One region of the Salinicola sp. RZ23 genome, then DNA from elsewhere that is predicted to be linked to it. Evidence: riboswitches for the same ligand, from Rfam matches in the RefSeq annotation. Region 1 holds a riboswitch; the other holds the start of a gene.
The links. Region 1 has a riboswitch for fluoride ahead of crcB (fluoride efflux transporter CrcB). Riboswitches for the same ligand answer to the same signal wherever they lie in the genome.
Positions count from the first base shown of each region.

Region 1 (4,374 bases):
ACTATCGACTGTAGACTATCCATCGGTGATGGCAGACGTGCCGGGCGCGGCTGGCATCCGTCATCGGCTTATCCGCGCAGTGTAACGGTTTGCACAAGATACCGGAAACACGGTGATTTTCATGTTTCTTTCCCTGTTGGCCCGAGTTCTGCAAGGATAACGTCAAGGACCCGTTTCGCCGTCACGTCAGGAACCGCCCATGCCCAGTCGCGCCGCCAACTACCCTGCCCTGTCCGAAGACGCCTTTCTCGCCCGCGCCGGCGCCAGGCTCGAGGAGGTCTACGGACCGCGTCGGGACGAGGTCCTGCGGCGCCTGACCACCCTGCTGGCGCACCACGACGGTGCACTCGACCACCAGCCGCGTCCAACCTGGAGCGAACGCGACCAGATCCTGATCACTTACGGTGACAGCCTGATCGACGGTGAGCGTCCGCCGCTGGAAGTGCTCGACGACTTTCTCGCCACCCGTCTCAACGGCGTTTTCAGCGGCCTGCACATCCTGCCCTTCTTCCCCTGGAGCAGCGATGATGGGTTCGCGGTGATCCACTACCGCGAGGTCGACCCCAAACTGGGCGAGTGGCAGGACATCCGCCGCCTGTCCTCACGCAGCGATCTGATGGTGGACCTGGTGATCAACCATGTCTCACGCGACTCGCTGTGGTTCACCGACTATCTGGCGGGTACCCAGCCCGGGCGCGACTACTTCATCGAGATGGACCCGCAGACCGATCTCTCCCAGGTCACGCGCCCGCGCAGTTCGCCGCTGCTGGTGCCGGTCTCGACCCGACGCGGCACGCGCCACCTGTGGGCGACCTTCTCCGAGGACCAGATCGACCTCAACTTCGCCAACCCGGACGTACTGCTCGAGTTCGTCGGCATCCTGCTGTTCTATGTCCAGCAAGGGGCGCGGATCATCCGCCTCGATGCCATCGCCTATCTGTGGAAAGAGGTCGGCACCCGCTGTATCCATCTGCCGCAGACCCACGCCATCGTCCGCCTGCTGCGGGCGATCCTCGATTACGTGGCACCGGGCACGCTGCTGATCACCGAAACCAACGTGCCCCACGCCGAGAACATGAGCTACTTCGGCCTGGAGAGCACGCCGGCTGGCGCATCGGCCGCCGAGAGCGACGACGTTCCCGCCAGCGACACGGCGACGCCCGACGAAGCCCACATGATCTATCAGTTCACGCTGCCGCCGCTGCTGCTGCATACCCTGACCAGCGGCGATGCCAGCGCGCTGGCGGACTGGGCACGCTCGCTGCCGCCGCTGCCCGCCGGCTGCACCTACTTCAACTTCACCGCCAGCCACGACGGCATCGGGGTGCGCGCGCTGGAGGGGCTGCTGCCGCCCCATGAGGTCTCGCTTCTGCTCGAACTGATGCACCGCTTCGGCGGCTACGTCAGCATGAAGACCAACGCCGATGGCAGCGACTCGCCCTACGAGATCAACATCACTTACTTCGACGCCATGAAGGGCACCCGCCGCGGTCCCGATGCGTGGCAGGTCGAGCGCTTTCTGTGCAGCCAGAACCTGATGCTCGCGCTGCAGGGCATCCCAGGGGTCTATCTGCACTCCCTGACCGCGACGCTCAACGACCACGAAGGGGTCGAGCGCAGCGGTCGGCTGCGCTCGATCAACCGCCATCACTGGGTCAAGGAGGAGCTCGACGAGCTGATCGACAGCCGCAGCACGCCCACCCGCGAAGCCTTCACCTCGCTCAAGCGCCGGCTCAATATCCGCGCCAGCGAGCCCTGCTTCCACCCCGAGGCGCCGCAGCGCGTGCTCGACACCGGGCCGGGACTGTTTGCCATCGAGCGCGGCCCGCTTGCCAGCGGCCGCCGGCTGCTGGCGATCTACAACATCAGCGACAAGCGTCAGCCGCTGGAGATCGAGGCGCTGGCGAGCGGCGAGTGGTACGACGTGCTGAAGGATGGCAAGCGCTGGAATCCGCACCCCGAAGAGCGCGAGATCCTGCGACCCTACCGCAGCCTGTGGCTGGTCCAGCCGTGACTTGCCGCGGCTGTCACGGCTGGCTAGAGTAGCCCCCGGGAGATGGCATTCCTCCCGCGGCATGGGCTCCGCCGCCCCGGCCGCGAACCGCAGTCCGCTGATGATGCCTGCCAACGCACCCGAGGTGTGTCCTGCGCAGGCTTCACGCTCCCGCGCCTACCGCCCGCAGGATACTTTTCGTCTGCCGAGATCGACGAGGAGCGCAACACATGTGGATTTCGATCGCCGCCATCAGTCTGGGCGCCGCCATTGGCGCCAATCTGCGCTGGTGGCTGGGCGCGCACTACAATGGCTACTTCCTGCACATTCCCCCGGGCACGCTGATCGCCAACCTGCTGGGAGCGTGGCTGATCGGCATGGCCCTGAGCTTCTTTCAGGACTCGTCGCTCAGCGTCGAGTGGAAACTGTTTGCAGTCACCGGCCTGCTCGGCGCACTGACCACCTTCTCTACCTTCTCCGCCGAGATGGTCACCGCCATTCAAGGCGGACGCTGGCTGTGGGCCATCACCGGCACCCTGGTGCACGTGCTCGGCTCCTTCGCGATGACCCTGCTGGGCATCGCCTGCTATGGCTGGCTACGCCATTGAGTCCGACTCATCCAAGGCCCTCACGCAAGCAGTGCCAGCGGCACCACCTGAACGTTGCCGCCCGGCGCCGTGATCACCAGGTGATCGCCGATACGCTCGAGGCTGGCTGCCGCCAGTGCAGGGTCACCCAGCGCCAGGCGCTGGCGTTCGCGGCCCTCCAGCGCATCGATCACTACCAGCTCGCCACGCGCGCTGATGACGTAAAAGCGTTCGCTGTCCGCCAGCGGCGCCGCCAGCGCGGGAGGATGGGTCGCGTCACGCTCGCCCAGCGTCACCTCCCAGACGCGCTCGCCGCTCGCCGCATCGAAGCCGAACAGGCACAGCGTGACCCGCGTCGCACCGATATCACGCACCGCCAGGGTCATCGCCACGCGCTCCGCCTCCACCGCCGGAGGCGCCCCAGGGCTGGCGGCGACGGCCTCGGGCAGCTCGGCCATCCACAGCACCGCGCGCGTCAAGGGGTCGATACGCAAGAGCCGGGCCGGTTCGGTGTCACTCAGGAACAGCCGCCCTTGATCGTCGAGCAGCGCCGTGGCCAGATCCACCGGCGCCCCCATGCCGATGCATCCGGTCTGGTGGCCATCGTGCAGCGACAGGGCGTGGATGGCGCGATCGCCGCCACCGACATAGACCTCGCCGGCGTGCAGCAGCGGAAACGGCAGACCACCGCCGGCATAGCGCTGATGCCACAGCGGCGCACCGCTATGCAGATCGAAGGCGAGCAGACCACTGGCAGGCGTCATCTCCCCGCAGTGGGAAGAAGACGCAGGGAGAGGTCGGTCGGTATAAGCAGCCACGCCCACGGCCGGCGTGGTAATGATACGCGCACGCGCCCAGTCGGGAACATCGAGCTGCCAGAGTAGCGCACCGGAGACAGATTCGCGCCGCTGCAGATATCCCGGCGCCGAGGTGTCGAAGCGCGGCGAGCACGGCGCCCGCGCGCCATGCCAAGGAATCTCGGCCCAGGACGCATAGACGCTGATGCGGTCATCGGGTGCTGCCAGCGCGAACGGCGCGGTGTGTCCGACATCGAGCACACTCGCTGCCGGAGAGCACATCGCTCCCCTATCTGGCGACGGTACGCCGCGACGGCCGGTGGGCGTGGGTGACGCGACCTCTGGCGAGACCTCTTGCGCAGGTGTCAGCGCGTGCGGGTCGAAAGATGCATCAGGCACGGCGAATCTCCTCTCGGGGATAGGACGTGGCCCTGCGTAGGGTCATTGTTGGCGTTATTGTCACCGGTCTCTGTGGCTTTGCGCCGGTGCTCGACTCCACCCTACGCGTAACCGAGCGACGTCGCCAGCGCTCTGGGGAGATCGTGACAGAACCCTTGAGCGCCCTGACTATCGGCCTTATGGCTTTACCTTATTTAACTTTCATTAACACAATGGATATAGTGTAACGGTCCAGCCGCCACGAATCGGCAGAGCGCCAAGGTAAGGTGACGCATGCGGTTACTGTCGAACGCAACGCCAAGATGCTGGCGACTCGTTTCCCGCATCGTCCGCCAGGGGCTCCGCCACCTCCTGCTGGTGCTGGCGTGGCTTGCACTGTGGCGGCTCTCGGCGCTGATGGAGTATGCCCCGCATGCCAGCCTCTGGTTTCCGCCGGCCGGCCTGAGCTTCGCCGCCTTGATCGTACTTGGCTGGCGTGCGCTACCCAGCCTGCTAGTCAGTTGTCTGCTGGCCACCTTCTGGGTCGACCAGCTCTACGTCATGCACCAGAGCACGCAAGAGCTGCTGACGGCAGGCCTGGCCTTCGGTCTCGCTCACT
Region 1 is NZ_PZJK01000017.1:86,067-90,440, reverse strand. Features, by position in the region: gene DOM67_RS17355 (sugar phosphorylase) at 200-2,014, shown strand; fluoride riboswitch at 2,044-2,131, shown strand; gene crcB (fluoride efflux transporter CrcB) at 2,224-2,601, shown strand; gene DOM67_RS17345 (PQQ-binding-like beta-propeller repeat protein) at 2,622-3,776, opposite strand; gene DOM67_RS17340 (diguanylate cyclase) at 4,050-4,374, shown strand, end outside.

Region 2 (4,374 bases), on a different contig from region 1:
CTGATCCGCGAGCGCCTGGACGGCGTACGCGAACAGATCGCCAGCGTGCGCGCGCACTTGCCCACGATGCTCGAACGCCAGCGCGCCCTGCTGCTCGAACGTCTGGAGAGCGCCCGCGCCGAGCTCGACCCGCAGCGGCTGGAAGCGGAGATGGTCCTGGTGGCCCAGAAGGCCGATGTCGCCGAAGAGCTAGACCGCCTGGAGACCCATGTCGGCGAGGTCGAGCGTCAGCTCAGACAGAAGGGGCCCATCGGCCGGCGGCTTGACTTCCTGATGCAGGAACTCAACCGCGAAGCCAACACCCTCTCCTCCAAGGCCGTGGTCGCCGAGACGACTCGCTGCGCGGTGGAACTGAAGGTGCTGATCGAACAGATGCGCGAGCAGATTCAGAATATCGAGTAGCGCCAAGGCGCTAGGGGTTGTGCGAAAAGTCGACGTGCCAGGCAGTTTCCGTACACAGCCTGGCGCGGACATCTACGACTGCGGCGAGCCAGCCATGCGAGAAGGGCTCCCGGCCTCAGCCGTTGTGTTCGTTCAGTTGACCGAAATGGACGGGGCGGCAGAGGCAAAATACCGGGGCGCCGGTGGCTTCGATGGCGTCGATGAAGCGCTCAGCCGCTTCCTCTCCCAGGGCGTAGATGAGCTCGACCGGCTGATCCGCCAGCTCGAAGAAATGGGCGGCGTGCATCCGGCCATCTTCTCCCACGCCCTCGACATCGCGACGCCAGGTCATCCGGGTGATACCGTGCGCTTCTGCCGTGTCCGTCACCAGATCCACGACACGCTTGCCCTCGTGACGGCGTGATTCCGGCACAATGAACGTGACTTCGTAACCGCTTTTCAGACGTTGCATATCTTCACCTCCCAGCCGGGCGGCCTGTCGCAGACCGTCCGGCTGACATGGTCGTCCGACCTATGCCTGGTAGCGCTCGACGGACGAGACGATCTCCTGACGCGCCTGGTCGAGATCCCCCCAACCATCCGTGCGTACCCACTTATCCTGTTCCAGCCGCTTGTACTGCTCGAAGAAGTGCACGATGCGCGCCAGTGTCGCGGGCTCCACGTCCTGCCAGCGGTGGATATTGTCATACAGCGGCGTCAAGTCGCTGTGCGGCACCGCCAGAATCTTGGTATCCGTCCCGTGCTCATCGGTCATGCGCAGCATGCCAATGGGGCGGCTGCGAATCACCACGCCGGGGTCCAGCGGACAGGGCGTCAGCACCAGCACGTCGATCGGGTCACCATCTTCGCTCAGGGTCTGAGGAATGAAGCCGTAGTTGGCTGGATAGACCATCGATGTCGACAGAAAACGGTCCACGAACAGGGTACCGCTGGGCTTGTGGCCTTCGTATTTGATAGGGCGGTGATTGACGGGTATTTCAATCACGACGTTGATGTCGTCCGGAATCGACTGGCCGGCTGCAATCAGGTCATAACTCATGGCATGACTCCCTCTACAGAGTGATGAACGTTCAGGCACTGCGCGTGCGGAAAGTCCCACGGCCGGCGAAGCTCGCCTGGCTGCCCAGTTCGTGTTCTATCCGCAGCAGTTGGTTGAACTTGGCGACCCGTTCGCTACGACAGCCCGATCCGGTTTTCATGTGCCCACAGCCGATCGCCACGGCCAGATCGGCAATGAAGGTATCCTCGCTGTCTCCGGATCGGTGGGAGAGATAGCAGCCGTAACCATGGCGATTGGCCAGGGCCACGCAGTCGAGGGTTTCGGTGACGGTGCCGATCTGGTTGGGCTTGATCAGCACCGAGTTGGCGACACCCCGATCGATGGCGCGCTGAAGCAATTCAGGGTTGGTGCACAGCAGATCGTCGCCGACCAGCTCCACCCGGCCTGCGAGCTGCCGCGTCAGTGTTTCCCAGCCGGCCCAGTCCTCCTCGCCCAGCGGGTCCTCGAGCAACAGGATCGGGTAGCGATCCAGCCACGCCTGCCACAGTTCGATCATCTCGTCGGCACTACGCAGGGCGTTGTCCGAATGACTGAACCAATACCCCCCGGTGTCGGCCATTTCGCTGGCCGCGGGGTCCAGCGCCAGTGAAATATCCTCGCCGGGGCGATACCCGGCCGCCTCGATGGCTTGGAGGATCAGCTCTACCGCCTGTTCGTTGCTCGTCAGCATCGGCGCGAATCCGCCTTCGTCACCGATCCCGGTGCCGAGGCCACTATCGGCCAGCAGGGTCTTGAGCGCATGGAAGGTCTCTTCCCCCATCCGAATCGCCTCGGCAAAAGAACTCGCCTGGTGGGGCACGATCTTGAACTCCTGGATATCCAGGTTGTTGCTGGCGTGCCGACCGCCGTTGATGACGTTCAGGCACGGCACCGGCAGCAGATGCGCGTTGCTCCCCCCCAGGTAGCGATAGAGCGGCTGGTGGTGATGACTGGCGGCGGCGCGGGTCAGCGCCATCGATACGGCCAGGATGGCGTTGGCACCCAGCTGCGATTTGCTGTCGGTGCCGTCGAGTTCGCACATGAGGCGATCCAGCCGACGCTGTTCGTCGGCCCGCTGGCCGATCAGTGCCGGGGCGATCAGATCGTTGATGTTGGCCACCGCCTTGAGCACGCCACGCCCCTGATAGCGAGCGGGGTCATCGTCACGCAGCTCGACGGCTTCACGACAGCCGGTAGAGGCGCCCGAGGGCACGATGGCGCGGCCGCTGGAGCCATCGTTGAGGGTCACGCAGGCCTCCACGGTGGGATTACCGCGGGAATCCAAAACTTCGAGGGCGAAAAGCGAAGAGATATGACAGGCAGGTTGTGCTGGCATGATGCCGCTCCTGAACATTCGCGAAAATGCCGCCAGCGATCACGCTGGGCAAGCTTCACGGGTTGAACAGGCATCATCAGCCGAAATGGCGGTTAAAGGAGGAATGCCATCTCCTTATTCCAACGTAGCACCCCCCTGACCTCCGCGCCAGGATGAATCGACAGCCTGTTGCGTGAACAGGTCGCGATCGCTTCGCGCCTCAGGCTCAACCCACGAGTCCGATACCCACCGCGGCCGCGACGAGCAGCACGACCACCCGCCACGCCGGCCAGTGGCAGCGCGTCAGCAGCCCAAAGCCCAGCGCTGCCAGGACGATATCCAGCGGCGCGACGATGGCGCTCTGCCAGATCGGGTCATACAGCGCCGCTGCGAGGATACCGACCACGGCGGCGTTGGTGCCCTGGATCAGCCGCTGCGCACTGGCCGAGGCGCGCAGCCGCTCCCAGTGGGGCAGCACACCGATCAACAGCAGCATGCCAGGTAGAAAGATCATGACCGTGGCCAGCGCCGCCAGCAGCCAGCCGTGAGTACCGGGGGCCATCGCCGCGCCCAGATAGGCGGCAAAGGTGAACAGCGGCCCCGGCACCGCCTGCGCCATGCCGTAGCCGGTGACGAAAACGCTCTGGGTGACCCAGCCGGGCTCGACCACCGCGGCCTCCAGCAGCGGTAGCACCACATGCCCGCCACCGAAGACCAGCGCACCAACGCGGTAGAAGGCCGCCATCACCGCAATCACCGCCCCGCCCCCTGACGCCGCCATCAGCGGCAACAGCAGCAGCAGTACCAAGAACACGATCAGCGCCGGCAGGCTCCAGCGCCGCGAGGGTGTCAGAGGGTGGGCGCTGGCCAGCATCGGCACCGGGCGGCAGCGCCACAGGCCGATGCCCGCGCCCATCATGATGGCGCCCAACTGACCGGCGGCGCCACCGAGCAGCAGCGCCAGGCACAGGGCGATCAGCGCAATGGCAGCGCGGATCAGGTCGGGACAGAGCTTGCCGGCCATGCCCCAGACCGCGTGGGCGACCACCGCGACCGCCACCAACTTGAGGCCATGGAGCAGCGCCTGACCGAGCTCACCCCCTAGAGCCGAGGCGCCGGCGGCGAACAGCACCAGCGCCACGGCAGAAGGCAACGTGAAGGCGCACCAGGCGACGAGCGCACCGGGCAGGCCGCCGCGGCGCAGGCCGATGGCAAAACCGACCTGGCTGCTGGCAGGCCCGGGCAGGAACTGGCACAGCGCAACCAGGTCGGCGAAGTCCGACTCGCCGAGCCAGCGTCGGCGCACCACGAACGCCTCGCGGAAGTAGCCCAGGTGCGCCACGGGCCCACCGAAGGAGGTGATCCCCAGCCAGAGAAAGATGCGGAATAGCTCCCCCAGGTGGGCAGCGGAGGCTTTGGGCGTGTGCATATGGCTCGCGCTTCGACGACGGTTCCTCCAGCCGCCACGGCAGCGCGCCGGGCGACTCCCGATCCCGGCTGGCCGGGGCAACGGCACTATCTCAGGTTCGGCAAACACCCGCCACAGTGCCACGGCGCCGGCCATCCGCCCCGTCGTGGGGCATCGAAATACGAGACTGTTTCGCTAGAGGAAGCCATT
Region 2 is NZ_PZJK01000001.1:396,064-400,437, reverse strand. Features, by position in the region: gene DOM67_RS01745 (YicC/YloC family endoribonuclease) at 1-402, shown strand, start outside; gene DOM67_RS01740 (DUF190 domain-containing protein) at 518-853, opposite strand; gene ppa (inorganic diphosphatase) at 914-1,441, opposite strand; gene eno (phosphopyruvate hydratase) at 1,473-2,777, opposite strand; fluoride riboswitch at 2,838-2,900, opposite strand; gene chrA (chromate efflux transporter) at 2,983-4,185, opposite strand.
Region 2: another riboswitch for fluoride. It lies ahead of eno (phosphopyruvate hydratase); the one in region 1 lies ahead of crcB (fluoride efflux transporter CrcB).